DNA from 2 places in the Slackia heliotrinireducens DSM 20476 genome. Region 2 is predicted to be linked to the other one. Evidence: riboswitches for the same ligand, from Rfam matches in the RefSeq annotation. Region 2 holds a riboswitch; the other holds the start of a gene.
The links. A riboswitch is a leader RNA that binds a small molecule or an ion and turns the genes downstream of it on or off. The one in region 2 is predicted to bind FMN.
Positions count from the first base shown of each region.

Region 1: it holds a riboswitch for FMN, as region 2 does, so the genes downstream of both, SHEL_RS11810 (ECF transporter S component) here and ribD (bifunctional diaminohydroxyphosphoribosylaminopyrimidine deaminase/5-amino-6-(5-phosphoribosylamino)uracil reductase RibD) in region 2, are expected to answer to the same signal.

Region 1 is NC_013165.1:2,658,574-2,665,986, reverse strand. It holds gene SHEL_RS11825 (energy-coupling factor transporter transmembrane component T family protein) at 1-62, opposite strand, end outside; gene SHEL_RS11820 (energy-coupling factor transporter ATPase) at 62-979, opposite strand; gene SHEL_RS11815 (energy-coupling factor transporter ATPase) at 976-1,812, opposite strand; gene SHEL_RS11810 (ECF transporter S component) at 1,822-2,385, opposite strand; FMN riboswitch at 2,501-2,639, opposite strand; gene asnA (aspartate--ammonia ligase) at 2,842-3,849, opposite strand; gene SHEL_RS11800 (DUF3810 domain-containing protein) at 4,033-5,193, shown strand; gene SHEL_RS14575 (SGNH/GDSL hydrolase family protein) at 5,198-5,896, opposite strand; gene SHEL_RS11790 (4'-phosphopantetheinyl transferase superfamily protein) at 5,921-6,631, opposite strand; gene hypB (hydrogenase nickel incorporation protein HypB) at 6,791-7,413, shown strand, end outside.
Region 2 is NC_013165.1:821,174-828,586, reverse strand. It holds gene SHEL_RS03485 (HAD family hydrolase) at 41-760, shown strand; gene SHEL_RS03480 (HAD family hydrolase) at 776-1,435, opposite strand; gene ribH (6,7-dimethyl-8-ribityllumazine synthase) at 1,679-2,146, opposite strand; gene SHEL_RS03470 (bifunctional 3,4-dihydroxy-2-butanone-4-phosphate synthase/GTP cyclohydrolase II) at 2,186-3,439, opposite strand; gene SHEL_RS03465 (riboflavin synthase) at 3,491-4,162, opposite strand; gene ribD (bifunctional diaminohydroxyphosphoribosylaminopyrimidine deaminase/5-amino-6-(5-phosphoribosylamino)uracil reductase RibD) at 4,163-5,278, opposite strand; FMN riboswitch at 5,404-5,537, opposite strand; gene SHEL_RS03455 (cold-shock protein) at 5,742-5,945, opposite strand; gene SHEL_RS03450 (hypothetical protein) at 6,218-6,661, opposite strand; gene ruvB (Holliday junction branch migration DNA helicase RuvB) at 6,662-7,413, opposite strand, start outside.

The DNA.
Region 1 (7,413 bases), 1.3 Mb from region 2:
GCGTCCAGGTTGTGCACCGCGCTGTCGGCGGCGTAGTATTTACCGAGCAATGCGTCGTTCATCAGGCACGCTGCTTCCAAACCTGAGCCACGGCGCTGGTCAGCGTCTCCAGGGTAAACAGCCCGTCGGGCTGCTGCAGGTCGATGCCTTTCGCCATGAGCTTGGACCCCACCCGTTGCGCGGCGGGCTGGCCCAGGCCGATGGCCTTCATCTGGTCGCCGTCGGCAAACACTTCGGCGGGCGTGCCCAAGGCATGCATCCGCCCTTGGTTGAGCATCAGCACCCGGGTGCACAGTCGCGCCAGGTCGTCCATGGCGTGGGACACCATGACCACGGTGAGCCCCTGTTCACGATGAAGCCTGGCTATGAACTGCAGAAAGTCCTCTCGGGATTTGGGGTCGAGGCCCGCCACCGGCTCGTCGAGCACCAGCACGGTGGGCTCCATGGCCAAAACGCCGGCGAAGGCGACGCGGCGCTGCTGTCCGCCGGACAGCCCGAAGGGGCTCGCGTCCCGCAGGGCGTCGGCATCTAGGTCGACGCGGTCCATGGCCTTGCGGTAGCGCTCTTCGGCCTCGTCGGCGCTGCAGCCCAGGTTGCGCGGCCCGAACACCACGTCTTCATACACGCTGGCTGCGAACAGCTGGTGTTCGGGGTATTGGAACACCATGCCGATGCCGGATTTGGCGGCGGTTTCGGGGTTGCCGACGGGCTCCCCATCGATGAGCACTCGTCCTTCGGTAGGTGTGAGCAGGCCGTTTATGTGTTGGATGAGGGTACTCTTGCCGCTGCCGGTATGCCCGGCGATGCCCAGGAACTCGCCCTTGTCCAACGTGAAGCTGATGTTGCGCAGCGCCCATACCTCATCGGGACGGTTGCCCCAATCGGCGCGGGGTTCGGCAGCAACGCGCTTGCGGCGCTTTGCGCGCTTGATGTCGGCGGCGTGCTGATAAGTGAAGCCGACATTGTCGAACTCGATCATTGCGCACCGCCTTCCGCAAACAGCCGCTCTACATCGCTGACCAGGTCGTCTTCGTCCACATGCACGCGCACGGGCACGCCCGCCTCACGCAATGCCAGGCTCGCCTTGACGGCGAACGGCACGTCGAGCGACAGCCGCTCGAGCTCCTGCGCCTGGGTCAGCACTTCTTCGGGGGTGCCCTCAAGGGCGACGGAGCCGGAGTCAAGCACCACGACGCGGTCTGCGTGGACGACCTCTTCCATATAGTGAGTGATCATGATGATGGTCATGCCCGCGTCGTTGAGCTCGCGGCAGACGCGCATGAGCCCGTTGCGGCCGCGGGGGTCGAGCATGGCGGAGGCTTCGTCCAACACCAGGATCTTCGGCCGCATGGCCAGCACGCCGGCAATGGCGACGCGCTGCTTCTGGCCGCCGGAAAGGGCGTTGGTCTCCTTGCGCTCGAAGCCCTGCAGACCCACCTGCTCAAGGGCTTCGGTCACGCGTTGGCGCAGCTCGGCTGCGGGAACGCCCAGGTTCTCCGGGCCGAATGCGACGTCGTTCTCAATCAGGTTGGCTACCAGCTGGTCGTCGGGGTTCTGAAACACCATGCCCGCGTTGCTCCTGATGAAATACAGGTTTTCGGGATCGGAGGTGTCGCATCCCAGCACCTGGGCGCTTCCGCGGTCGGGTGCCAGCAGGGCGTTGATATGCTTGGCAAGCGTGCTTTTGCCGCTGCCGTTGCCGCCCAGGATGCAGAGGAACTCGCCCTCCTGCACCGAAAGGTCGATACCCTTCAACACGAATTCATCGCCTGTGTAGGTGAACCAGGCGTCGTCCAGCCGTAGTGCTTCCATAGGTTTGGCCTAGCGGCCGCTCACCTGGTCTTTCTGCGGGGTGATGAGGTTGGAGATGCTCTTGTAGACCACCATGGTCAGAACGGAGTTCGCGACGCCCTTGACCACGTTGAAGGCCGCGATCCAGCCGGCAAGGCCCAGGACCACATCGGCAGGAACGCCGTACAGCGGGTCGATGAGGACGTTGGCGGGAACGGAAACGATGGACTGGACGAGTGTGGCCACGACCAACGCGATGACGGCGCCCTTGAAGGTGTGGTTCTTCTTGTAGATGAAGGCAGCGGGTACCACGAATGCGAGCACCATGACGATGTTCATGAGGGCGCCCACCCAGTTGCCGGAAATCATGCCGTGGGCCACGGCGGTGATGGCTCCGACGACGAAGCCTGCCAGCGGTCCGTAGGCGAAGCCCGCCACGGCGCAGGGCGTGAAGGACACGTCCAGCTTCAGGAAGGGAACGGCGGCGAAAATGGGGAATTCCAAAAAGCTCAGCAGGATGGCGATGGCTGCAAGCAGCGCCATGGTGACGAGGGTGCGGGTATCCCACTTGTTGGTGTTTGTCATGGTCGGCATAACGAGTCCTTTCTTTCACCCAAGGCAACGATGCTCCTGACGGCCGTTCCTTGGAGCACGGTCGTCGGCATGAATCCGTTTGCATAGGTTACACAGGCTCGCCGCAGATGCGGGGCTTCTGCTTCTTCCATCCGGACTGTACCGTTGGTCTGGGAATCTAACCCAAGTCAGCCCGAAGCCGCAGCCTCGGGGTCGCGGACTTGCCATGCAGGTTTACCGCCAGTGGGGACTTCCACCCCGCCCTGAAACAGAATTCAATGGGGCAAGTATACGCTTGCGTGGGGCAAGCGTAAAGGCCGCACTGGCGTTTCGAACGGACGATGCATAGGGAGATGTCCGCATAATGGGCGTTTTCCATAACCATGCGGCGAAATGCCCGCGGGCACAATGCAGCGGCGGCCGCAGGAAGGGTCCCTGCGGCCGCCGCGAGCGGTTGCGGTATGGGGAAGCGATGCGTTACAGCAGATGGATGTTGTGGCTTTCGCACGCGTCGATCATGTCCTGGGGCCAGATGCTGGCCTGGACCTCGCCCACGTGCACGCGGCCCAACAGCAGCATGCACAGACGCGACTGGCCGATGCCGCCGCCCATGGTGTAGGGGAGCTCCTTCTCCAGGATCATGCGGTGGAACGGCATGTTCGCACGCTCCTCGCAGCCGGCCTTCTTGAGCTGTTCGAGCAGCGAATCCTCGTCGACGCGGATGCCCATGCTGGAGATTTCCAGCGAGCGGCCCAGCGGTTCGTACCACATGAGGATGTCGCCGTTGAGGTGCCAGTCGTCGTAGTCGGGGGCGCGGCCGTCATGCTTTTCGCCGTTGGAGAGCGTGTCGCCGATGCCCATGACGAACACGCAGCCCAGCTTCTTGCAGATGGCGTCTTCGCGCTGCCCGGGGGTCATGTCGGGATACATCTGCAGGAGCTCTTCGGAGGAGATGAAGTGGATCTCGTCGGGCAGATGGTGGACGGCATGGGGGTACTTGTACCAGACCTCATGCTCCATGTGCTTGATGATGCGGAAGATGTCCTTGGCGGCCTGGCGCAGCGTTTCCTCGGTGCGCTCCTCCTTGGAGATGACGCGTTCCCAGTCCCATTGGTCCACGTAGATGGAGTGCAGGTTGTCCAGCTCCTCGTCGCGGCGGATGGCGTTCATGTTGGTGTAGATGCCTTCGTGGGGCAGGTAGCCGTACTTCTTGAGAGCCATGCGCTTCCACTTGGCCAGAGACTGCACGACTTCCACCGGCTCGTCGGGGGCCCAGGGCACGTCGAAGCTTACGGGGCGCTCCACGCCGTTGAGGTTGTCGTTCAAGCCGGTGTTCTGGAATACGTACAGCGGCGCAGACACGCGCGAAAGGCGCATTTCGCGACCGTATTCACGCTGGAACGTGTCGCGGATGTATTTGATGGCTTCTTCCGTCTCGCGGGCGGACATTTTGGGGTCGTACCCCTCTGGTAGGATCAGGGTCATGGTTGGTACTGCTCTTTCTCGTTCATCGGAAAACGTTGGTAGCGATTGTACCCTTGATAGGTAGGTTCGTGTCGGTAAACGGGATTTGTCACACGCTGTTAACGCAACCTTGTTGGTTGTGCATGGCCCCGGCCGTGGCTTTTCTGGGGCTGGCACAGCCGCAGAAACCATGCGGAAACCCTGATGGGAAACGTGCGGGCGGAAGGTTCGCGTACAATTGCCGCCATGGACGGAAAAAGGGACAACGCAACCATCGAGCGCTTCGCCGTAGCGGCGGTGCTGGCGGCCGCATGCCTTGCGATTCGCTTTGCCGCCGGGCGCTTTCCTGAATTGTTCTTTCCCGCCTACCGTGGTTTTTCGAAAGGGCTGATGGGGATCCTTTCGACGGTCACAGGCGTGGCCCCCGTCGCCTTGTGGGACTTCCTGGTCGTGGCGCTGGCGGCGGTGGCTTTTGCTGCGTTGGCGCTGCGTGTGCGGGGCGGGAAGCGAATCATGCCTTGGATTTCAGCGGTCGCCCTTGCGGTTTCGGTTGCGGCGACGCTGTTCGTGGGCGGATGGGCGCTCAACCACTACGCGCCGCCCCTGTCCGACGAGCTGGGGCTTAAGACTCACGAAAGCTCTGCCGAGCAGTTGGCCGAGGCAACGCGGTATTACCTTAACCAGGCGGCGCAGCTAGCGCCCCAGGTGCCGCGGACTGGAGAAGGACACCTTGCCGACCAGGACTTTTACGAGCTCGGAGCCATCGCCGGTGCGGCGTACGGCCCGCTGGAGGGCCGCTACGACGTGTTTTCGGACGGGTCCCATGCTCCGGTGAAGGCGCTGCTGCTGTGGGGCGAGCCGCATCTCTATTTAGGATACGTGGGCATATTTATGCCCGTCACGGGTGAATCAAGCGTTGCCTACAACTGCGCGAACGCGGACCGTCCCTTCACCATGTGCCACGAGGCGGCCCATCGGCTGGGCATCGCCAGCGAAGAAGAGGCCAACTTCGCCGCGTTTCTGGCCTGCGATGCCAGCGACGACGTACGCTTCAGATACTCAGGCTATTACAACGCTTTCTCATATTGTTACAGCGCGCTGTACCGGGCCGACCCCGAGCTTGCGGGCCAGCTGTTGGAGGACGCGATGGATGGCGAAAACGCCCTGGGCGTGGCGTTGGTGCTGACCGATTCGTCGGACACGCGTGCCCATTACGACGCCTATGAGGGGTCGCTGGAGGATGTGGGCGACGCCGTCAACAACACGTACCTGCGGGGCTTTGGTGAAGAAGCCGGCGTGCAGTCCTACGGCATCGTCGTGGACTATCTGATTGCATGGTATGAACAGGACGCTTCTCAAGCGTGACAAGCTACGCTTGGTTTTCCATCCGGTCGATCCAAAGACGGGCCATGGTCGCGTGTCCAGCGGACGTGGGGTGCAGGCCGTCGATGGTCTCGTAAGTCAGATGCGAGGCGGCCAGGTCGATAAGGTGCACGGAGTCGGGGCGGGCATGCGCCACCTGGCGGATGACGTCGTTGTATTCTGCCAGCGCCACGCCCGAAGCGTTCTTCGTAGGGAACCGCCAGCCTGGGAACATCCAGGTGGGGGAGTCGGGAATGTGGCCGCGCATCAACGTGGCGCAGTACATCTGCGTGTCCGGGTATGCGGCAAGCACGTTGTCGACCATGGCGGCATAGGCCCCGTCGAAACAGGTCGTATCCGGCACATGCGCAGACGCGCCCTGCGATAACGGAACGCAGCTGAAGTAATCGTTGATGCCGAAATACACGAGCACCGCATCGGGGCAAACGCCGTGTGCGTCGAGCCCCTGCGAGCGTTCGGGGCAGCAGCCTGCGGGAAAGCCCCGCCCCGCCACAAGGGACCCCGAAAAGGACTCGTTGACCAGCAGCTCGCCTCCGACGTGGTCGATCACCTGTCCCCACCAGGTATCGTGGACGGTGTCCAGATGGTTCGCCTTGAGCCGGGTTGTGTAATAGTACACGGCATTGGCTGGCGGGTTGTACCCTTCGAAGGTGGATATGGAGTCCCCGAGCACGGATACGTTCACGGCTTGTCTTTCCTCCCGCATGCTCTAGCGAAGCGCCAGCGCGAAGGTGAGCACGGCGCCGGGCAGCGGATCGTGGAGCACTTCGATACGGGATATGCCTAACTTGTCGCAGGCTGTTTGGGCCCGGCCCGTTCGGGCGGTGCCCCGCTCCAGGCCCGGTTCGGTCATTTCGAAATCGCGGACCTCGAAGAACAACTCCTCATCGTGGGTTTCGTACCAGGTGCGCAGGACGCGGGCCGTGCGCTTGAACGCGGCCTCCTTGGCGGAAAACGCCGCCGCGTATCCCGATATGAAATCATCTGGGCAGATGGTCTTCGCAATCTCCCTTTCTCTGTCGTTGAGCAGCAGCTTGACGAGCCGGTCGTCGGACGGGCCGCCCTCGAAGTCTTCGGTGGATGCCAGATCGGCGCCCAGCCCCAACACAGGGCTGGCTTCATCCGCGATTGCCCAGGCATACAGGCATACCCCGTTGTCATCGGTAAAGCTCACGAGCATTCTGGGAACTTCCGTCCCGTCTTCCAACATGGGGAAGGGGGCCTTGCGCTCATCGTGGCCGATGGCGTAGGGCGGCAGCTGTTCGCCTACGGTGAGAAGCTCTTTCTTGTCGACGTCCTGCCAGCGTTTGCCGCAGCCCAGGGTGATGCCCCAGGAGATTATGCCGCGGTTGGCGAAAGCGCGCCGTGCCAGATTGGCGGCTGCGGCTTCCACATCGTGTATGTCGAGCGGTTTTCGCATGAACAGGATTCTACCAAAGGCGTTTCGGCATGGCGCCTTTGGGGCGAGACAATTGCAGCGGATTGTCCATTCATGGTGGACTTCTGCGGTGCATGCGCTAGACTGCTCAACGAGTGCTACAATCTTTGCAGTTCATAACAACAAGGAACGGGAGGTCTCATGAAGGAGACGCGAGTCATAGAGATCAAGCAGTCCATTCTGGCTGAGAACACGAGCCAGGCCGACGACTTCCGCGCGGAGCGCATTGCGGAAGGCACCTATTTCGTCGATGTGATGGCAAGCCCTGGAGCTGGAAAGACCACCATTCTTCTGGCGCTAATCAAACAGCTTCGCGAAGATGCCGCAGCCGCCGGCGAGCCCGAGCCGAAGCTGGCGGTCATCGAGGCCGACCTGGAAAGCGACGTTGACGCCCTCAAGATTAAAGAAGCCGGCGTCCAGAGCGTGGAGCTCAATACGAAGGGCGTGTGCCATGTGGAGATGAACATGGTGCGCAAGGCCTACGCGGCCTTCGGCGGCGAGCATTACGACTACATGTTCCTGGAGAACATCGGCAACCTGGTGTGCCCCGCGGAGTTCGACACGGGCGCACACCTGCGCGTCATGCTGCTCTCCGTTCCCGAAGGATGGGACAAGGTCATGAAGTATCCGCCCATGTTCGCCGTAGCGGATGCCCTTATCGTGACCAAGTGCGACTACCTGCCGCTCAACCCGGATTTCGACATGGAGGCCCTCAAGACCCAGGCCCGCGTGCTGCATCCGGATATGCCGATCTTCGTGACAAG
Region 2 (7,413 bases):
TTCAGCTCGTGACCGATTTTCAAGAAATGGATGGCCTGACATGAGCCGCGCATACCAATATATACTGTTCGACCTCGACGGAACGCTGCTCCCCCTTACGGTGGAGGATTTCATGCAGCGCTATGTGCCGGCGCTGTATGATTTCATGGCCGCAAGGGGAAAGGACGCGGGCGTGGTGGTGGATGCCGTGTTCGGTGCAACCCGGACAATGGCCGAGCACCCTGATCAGACCAATGAGAAGTGCTTCTGGGACGCCTTCGAACCTCTGATTGAGGCCCCGCGTGAAGAATACGAGCCGCTGATGCTGGATTTCTACCTGTCCGACTTCGACAAGGTGAAAGGCGGCACGGTCCCCGACCAGAACATGGTCGATGCCGTGGCGACGCTCAAGGCGAAAGGCTACCCCATGGCCGTGGCGACCATGCCCATGTTTCCTCTTGAGGCCGTGCAGACACGCCTTGGTTGGGCAGGCCTGAACCCGGACGATTTCGAGTTCATCACCACGTACAGCAACTCGACGGCGCTCAAGCCTCGGACGGAATACTACAACCATGTGTTTGAAATGGCAGGTCACAAGCCTGGCGATATGCTGATGGTAGGCAACAACACCCTCGAGGACGGCGTGACGGCGCGGCTCGGATGCAATCTGTATCTGGTGACCGACCACCTTATCGTCCAAGACGGGGGCGTCGACCTGGAACAGTTCCCCCACGGAACGAGCACCGATTTTCTGGCCTTCTGCCAGGCGCTTCCCGAATAGCCGGAAGGCCGCGCGCTACAGCAGGGTCTCGATGATGTTCGCCACATCACCCGGCGACTCGACAAGATAGGTGGCGCAGGCGAGCTCCTCGCGGGAGCCGTAACCGTACAGGCAGCCGATGGACGGCAGGCCGTGGACCTGGGCAATCTGCAGGTCCTTGTCGCGGTCGCCCACGATAAGGTAATCGCCGTCGAATACCTCGGCAATGCGTTCGAAGATCACCTCTTTGGGCAGGTCGTGGGCTTCTTCGGAGTTGTAGTACGCCGAAAACCATGCGTCCATCCCGAACGCCTTGCGGCACACTTCTTGGTACGCAATGCGGCAGTTGCTCAAAAACACCAGGTCAAGACCCATATCGAACACCCGCTGCAACATGTCGGGCACACCGTCGTACAGTTTGCTTTCCCCGTTCGCGATGAGCTCGTCCATAGTGCGGCCAACCTCGATTCCCGACTGCCGCTGCGTAGCCTCGTCCAGGTCGGGGGCGAAGGTCTGCCACATCTCCTTCGTGGTAAGGCCGATGTAGCCGGCGATTTCCCCGTCGCCCATCTCGCGGCGCTCGACGAGCCCGCGATCCATAAGCCCCTGGCAAACCGCCTTCAGGGCGCGCGGATACACCTGCATGCTGTCATGCAGCGTCCCGTCGAAATCGAAAACCACCGTGGATAGAGCCATCAAAACCTCCGAAACCGGCTTTCCCGCCACGTGCGGACCAGCCGATGTGCACGAAGCGGCGAAGCGTACGCATCTACTGTCGTGCTTTGCTTCATTTTCATCACAATGCGGCCTTTTAGACCACATATTCATCTGTGTTGTCCACTAACATACCGAAGAATACACCGCGTGACGGCTTCCGGCCGTGCACCTCTCGACTTCGTGCACATCCGCCGGCGCATCCGTCACGCGGCAAGCCAGAACCTACAGCTGGCGAAGCACGTTCACCATCTCTATGGCACCCACGGCGCATTCGTAACCCTTGTTGCCGGCCTTGGTGCCCGCGCGCTCGACGGCCTGCTCGATGGTATCGGTGGTCAGCACGCCCATCATGACGGGTTTGCCGGTCTTCAGGGAGATTTGCGCGATGCCCTTGGATACTTCGTTCACCACCACGTCGTAATGCCCGGTGGCGCCGCGGATGACGGCACCCAGCGCGATAACCGCGTCGTAGTCGTCGGATTCGGCCATCTTCTGGGCAACGACCGGCACCTCGAATGCGCCGGGAACCCACGCCACGGTGACATCCTCATCGGCCACGTTGTGGCGGCGCAGCGCATCCAGCGCGCCATCCAGCAGCTTGCCCGTGATGAACTCGTTGAAACGGGGCAGCACAATGCCGACCTTGATGCCTTCGTTTACGACCTTGCCCTCGATAACCCTTACTGCCATTGTTCGTCCTTTCTGTTGCGCCGGCCTGCGGCATGTTTTCTAATCGTTGAGGATATTTGTGAACTGGTGGCCCATGCGATCGCGCTTGGTCTCCAGGTATTTGCGGTCATGCTCCTGCGGTTCGATCTCGATGGGCACGCGCTCGGTGATCTTCAGATTGAAGCCCTTCAGCCCGTAGACCTTGTCCGGGTTGTTCGTCAGAAGACGGATGGACCTGCAGCCCAGATTGCGCAGGATCTGCGCACCGCTCCAGTATTCGCGCATGTCAGGCTCGAATCCCAACGCCACGTTGGCGTCGACGGTATCCATCCCCTGTTCCTGCAGCTTGTAGGCGCGAATCTTGTTCATGAGGCCGATGCCGCGACCCTCCTGGCGCATGTACAGGACCACGCCGCGGCCCTCCGCCTCGATTTGGCTCATAGCGCTGTGCAGCTGCTCGCCGCAATCGCAGCGATGGCTGCCGAACACGTCGCCGGTCAGGCACTCGCTGTGCACACGCACCAGAACATCCTGCCCGTCGCCGATGTTGCCCTTGACCAGGGCCACGTGCTCTTCGCCCGTGATGTCGTTCACAAAACCGTGGATTTCGAATTCGCCGTACGCGGTGGGAAGTGTGGCGCAGGCCTGTTCCTTCATGTGGTTGTCATGCTCGCGGCAGTAGTCCTGCAGCTGCTTGATGGACACCATGACGATGCCGTGGGCCTCGGCGAAGTCCAGAAGCTCGGCGGTACGCATCATGCTGCCGTCTTCGCGCATGATCTCGCAGCACAATCCGCACTGCTTCATGCCGGCATGGCGCAGCAGATCGACGGTGGCTTCGGTGTGGCCGTTGCGCTCCAACACGCCGCCCGCCTTGGCGATCAGCGGGAACATATGGCCGGGCCTGCGGAAATCCTCGGGCTTGGACTTCTCATCTACGCACTTCATGGCGGTATAGGAGCGTTCCACCGCCGAGATACCCGTGGTGGTGTCCACGTGGTCCACCGAAACGGTGAACGCGGTCTCGTGGTTGTCGGTGTTCTCGGAGACCATGGGCGGGAAATTCAGTTTGTGGGCGAGCTCCGAGCTCATCGGCATGCAGATGAGGCCCTTGGCGTGCGTCGCCATAAAGTTCACGTTGTAGGTGGTCGCGTATTCCGCGGCGCAGATCAGGTCGCCTTCGTTCTCACGGTCGGGGTCGTCGACGACCAGGATGAGATGGCCTGCCTGCAGCTCGTTGATGGCGTCCTGGATGGAGCCCATGCGGACGGCGTTTGCGGATAGAACCTCTTGCTCTTCGAAGACGTTCGTCATCTTCTTTCCTTTCTCGTGCGGCGCTTCGCGCCTCTATTCACAACTGTGTTGTTAGAACCCGTATTTTTGGAGGAACTCGACGGTCATGCCGGAAGACGCTTCTTGCAACGGAGCCTGCTCCGCCGGCTTGCCCAAAGCGCTTCCCAACAGCTTCTGCACGTACTTGCCCACCACATCGTTTTCCAGGTTGACGATGTCCCCTGCGCGCTTCTTGAGCAGGGTCGTCTCCTCCCCGGTATGGGGAATGAGAGACACCTGGAAGTCGGTGGCGGACACCGAAGCAACCGTCAGGCTGATGCCGTCGATCGCAATGGACCCCTTCTCCACAATGAGGGCGAGAATGCCGGCCGGCGCAGAGATGCGCACCCGCACCGCATTCTGATCGGGACGCATCTCCGCAATGCGGCCCGTGCCGTCGATGTGGCCCGACACGATATGCCCGCCGAACCTCCCGTCAGCGGCCATGGCCCGCTCCAGGTTCACTTTGTCCCCGGTTTTGAGCTGGCCGAGCCCCGATTTGGACAGGGTTTCGGGCATGACGTCGGCCACGAAGCTGTCGGCGCCCATCTCCACCACAGTCAGGCACACGCCGTTGACGGCGATGCTGTCGCCGATCTGCGTGCCGCCGAGCACCTTGGACGCTCCGATGGTGATTTTGCCCGCTCGGGCGCCGGGCAGGACGCGCCGAACCGTTCCCATCTCCTCAACGATGCCAGTGAACATCTAAATCCCTCGATTCAGTCGATATGTCAGACGGACGTCGTCGCCCACGATGTCTACCTGGGGTTTTCCCAATTGAAGGGCGTCAGCCATAAGGGCCGCTCCCGCGCCGCCCACAGGGGTCGGTGCGCTCGTGCCACCGCACACCTTGGGTGCAAGGTAAACGACCACCTCGTCGACCAGGCCGCTTTTGAACATGTTCGCGTGCAGGGTGCCACCGCCCTCCACCAGGACGGAGTCGACGCCCGATTCGCCCAGATGCGCCATAAGAGCGGCAAGGTCCACCTTGCCGTCGGCCCCCGGAAGCGACACCACGTCGACGCCGGCCGCCCGCAAACGGATAGCCTTATCCAGGCGTTCCCCTTGGTCGATGTTGCAGGCGCACGCCACAAGCACGGGCACTTCGGTTGCCGAGCGCACAAGAGCGCTGTCCAGCGGAATCCTTAAAGACGAGTCACACACGATGCGCAACGGCTGGTTGCTTGGCACGCCGCGCCGCGCGTTGAGCATGGGGTCGTCGGCGAGCACCGTGTTGACGCCGACCATGATGCCGGCCAGACGGTGTCGAAGCTCATGGGTGTCGGCGCGGGATGCTTCGCAGGAGACCCACCTGGCATCACGGGTTGCCGTGGCGATCTTCCCATCGGCGGTCATGGCCCACTTGGCTACCACATAAGGCGTCTTCGTCGTGATGAAATGGAAGAACACGGGATTGATCCCGTCGCACTCCTGGCGGAGGAAGTCCTCTTCCACCTGGATGCCGGCGGCGCGCAGCCGTGCAATGCCGCGACCCGACACCAACGGATTGGGGTCGCGCGAACCCACGACCACCCGCGCGATTCCCGCTTCGACCAACGCGTCGGCACACGGAGGCTGTTTTCCGGTGTGGCTGCAGGGCTCGAGCGTCACGTACATGGTGGCGCCCTGCGGCGATTCGGTGCACGACGCCAATGCGTTGCGTTCGGCGTGCAAGTCGCCGTAACGCTCGTGGCAACCTTCGCCGATAACGCGGCCGTCCTTTACGATGACGGCTCCAACCAGCGGATTCGGATTGGTCCAGCCCGCAGCCGTGCGAGCCAGCTCGATTGCCCGGCGCATCATCTTCTCGTCTGCGGTCATGGCGCCCGCCTTCCCGATGTCGTCCTATCGCGTGCGGGCAATAAAAAACACCCGCATGTCTGCAGGTGCGCATGATGGTTATGGATGCATCACATATCGCGACCCACTACGGGCCACGTACATGACATCGTGTTCTTCCATCCGGACTGTAACCGTTGGTTTCGGACTTGCACCGAATCAGCCTCCGTTAAGAGGGTCGCGGACTTCGGGTTTCCCCGTTACCGCCAGTGAGGAATTTCACCTCGCCCTGAACAGACATCGGGGTCAGTATAGCGCACTAAAGTGATGGGTCAACCCCAAAAGCGGCCGATTTCGAGACAACGGGCAGCGCATTGCGCCGAATATCAACAGAAGCGGCGAAGCTGTCCTATATCTCAATGTCGGTAAACGTAAACGGCGGGAGGAACCGTGCGTCCCTCCCGCCGTTCATCATCTAGCTTAAAAACTGGAAACAACCGCGTCCCTATTGGGGAACCACGTTGCTAGCCTGCTTCTTGCCGTTTGCGCCTTCGGTGACTTCGAAGGTAACCTTCGCGCCCTCTTCGAGAGTCTTGTAGCCATCCATCTGAATCTCAGAGAAATGGACGAACAAATTTTCTCCGTCGGCCTGGGAGATGAACCCGTAGCCCTTTTCGGGACTAAACCATTTGACAGTGCCTTCAGCCATGTGCGGTCTCTTTCTTTCCACAAGGAAAACTCAGACTGGTTTTTCATGCCAGCCAACCAATTCGCTTTTCGCGAAACCAACCAATGGTCATTATCCTTTGTTTTGTCAACAAATAAGTTTACAGTCGGGGAAAACCCCGAGTTTTATCGTAATCGGCACAATTCAAACAAGCTTTTGAACTGGTATATTAATGTTTCATCATATGGCATTCACGACTAATTTATATAGAATTTGAAGTATGAATGCTGTCGTATTTACGATTCGATATTGAATCAGTCGTCAGACCAAGGGGCATCAAAATCGATGCCGTCCTCCTCCGCCAAACGGCGCAGCTCCGTTTCCAAGTCTTCAACGGGTATGTCGAAATCCAAAGTGTCTTCAAGCCCGTACATGTATGCCAGGGCGCGAGCCTGATCCCTGCGAAGCTGACCGGTTTTCGGCAGATTCGCCTCCTCGAGATACCAGGCCTCAAGCAGCATCGAACGGATGATGTACTCCATCAGATCGGGGTCGACCCCCGAAACTCGCAGAATGTCCGAAAGGCTTTCGGGCTCAAGGCGCAACAACGTGGAAGCGTCCATGTCCAGAGCTTCGGACATGGCGTCTTCCAAACCTTCTGCGGCCTCTTTCGGCCGCACCTTGCCGATCTCAATTGAACGAGTAGTTGCGGCGACGAATTGAATGATCAAGCGCATCAGGTAGTCTTGCTGCAGCATTTAAACCCTCTTGATTCCAATATGCTCGAAAGCGCGGTCCGTAGCCTGACGGCCCTTCGGCGTGCGCATGATAAGCCCCTGTTGAATGAGATATGGCTCATACACGTCCTCGACCGTATCGGGATCCTCCGACAGTGCGCTGGCCAACGTAGACAAACCGACAGGCCTGCCGTCGAAGCCGACGCAGAGCAGCTCCAATATTTTATTGTCAAGGGCGTCCAAACCGAGGGAGTCGACCTCGAAGAAGCTCAGGGCCTGGGCGGCCGTATCCTCGTCGATGTCGCCGGTTCCGCGCACCTGCGCCCAATCCCGCACGCGTTTGAGCATGCGGTTTGCCAAACGCGGCGTTCCACGACTTCGACGCGCGATTTCCAGGGCGCCTTCTTCGTCGATGGCCACATCCAGAATACCGGCCGAGCGCTTCACGATGCCTGCGAGCTCTTCCGGGGTGTAGTAATCCAGACGGAACACAATGCCGAAGCGATCGCGCAAAGGGCCGGTAAGCAAACCCGTACGGGTGGTGGCCCCCACCAATGTGAACTTGGGAAGGTCCAGGCGGATGCTGCGGGCGGCGGGACCTTTGCCGACGACGATGTCGAGCACGTAGTCCTCAAGCGCCGGATACAAAACCTCTTCCACCTGGCGGTTCAGCCGATGAATCTCATCGATGAACAGTACATCGCCGTCTTCCAGGTTTGTGAGGATGGCGGCCAGATCGCCGGTACGGGCGATGGCAGGGCCGCTGGTAGTGC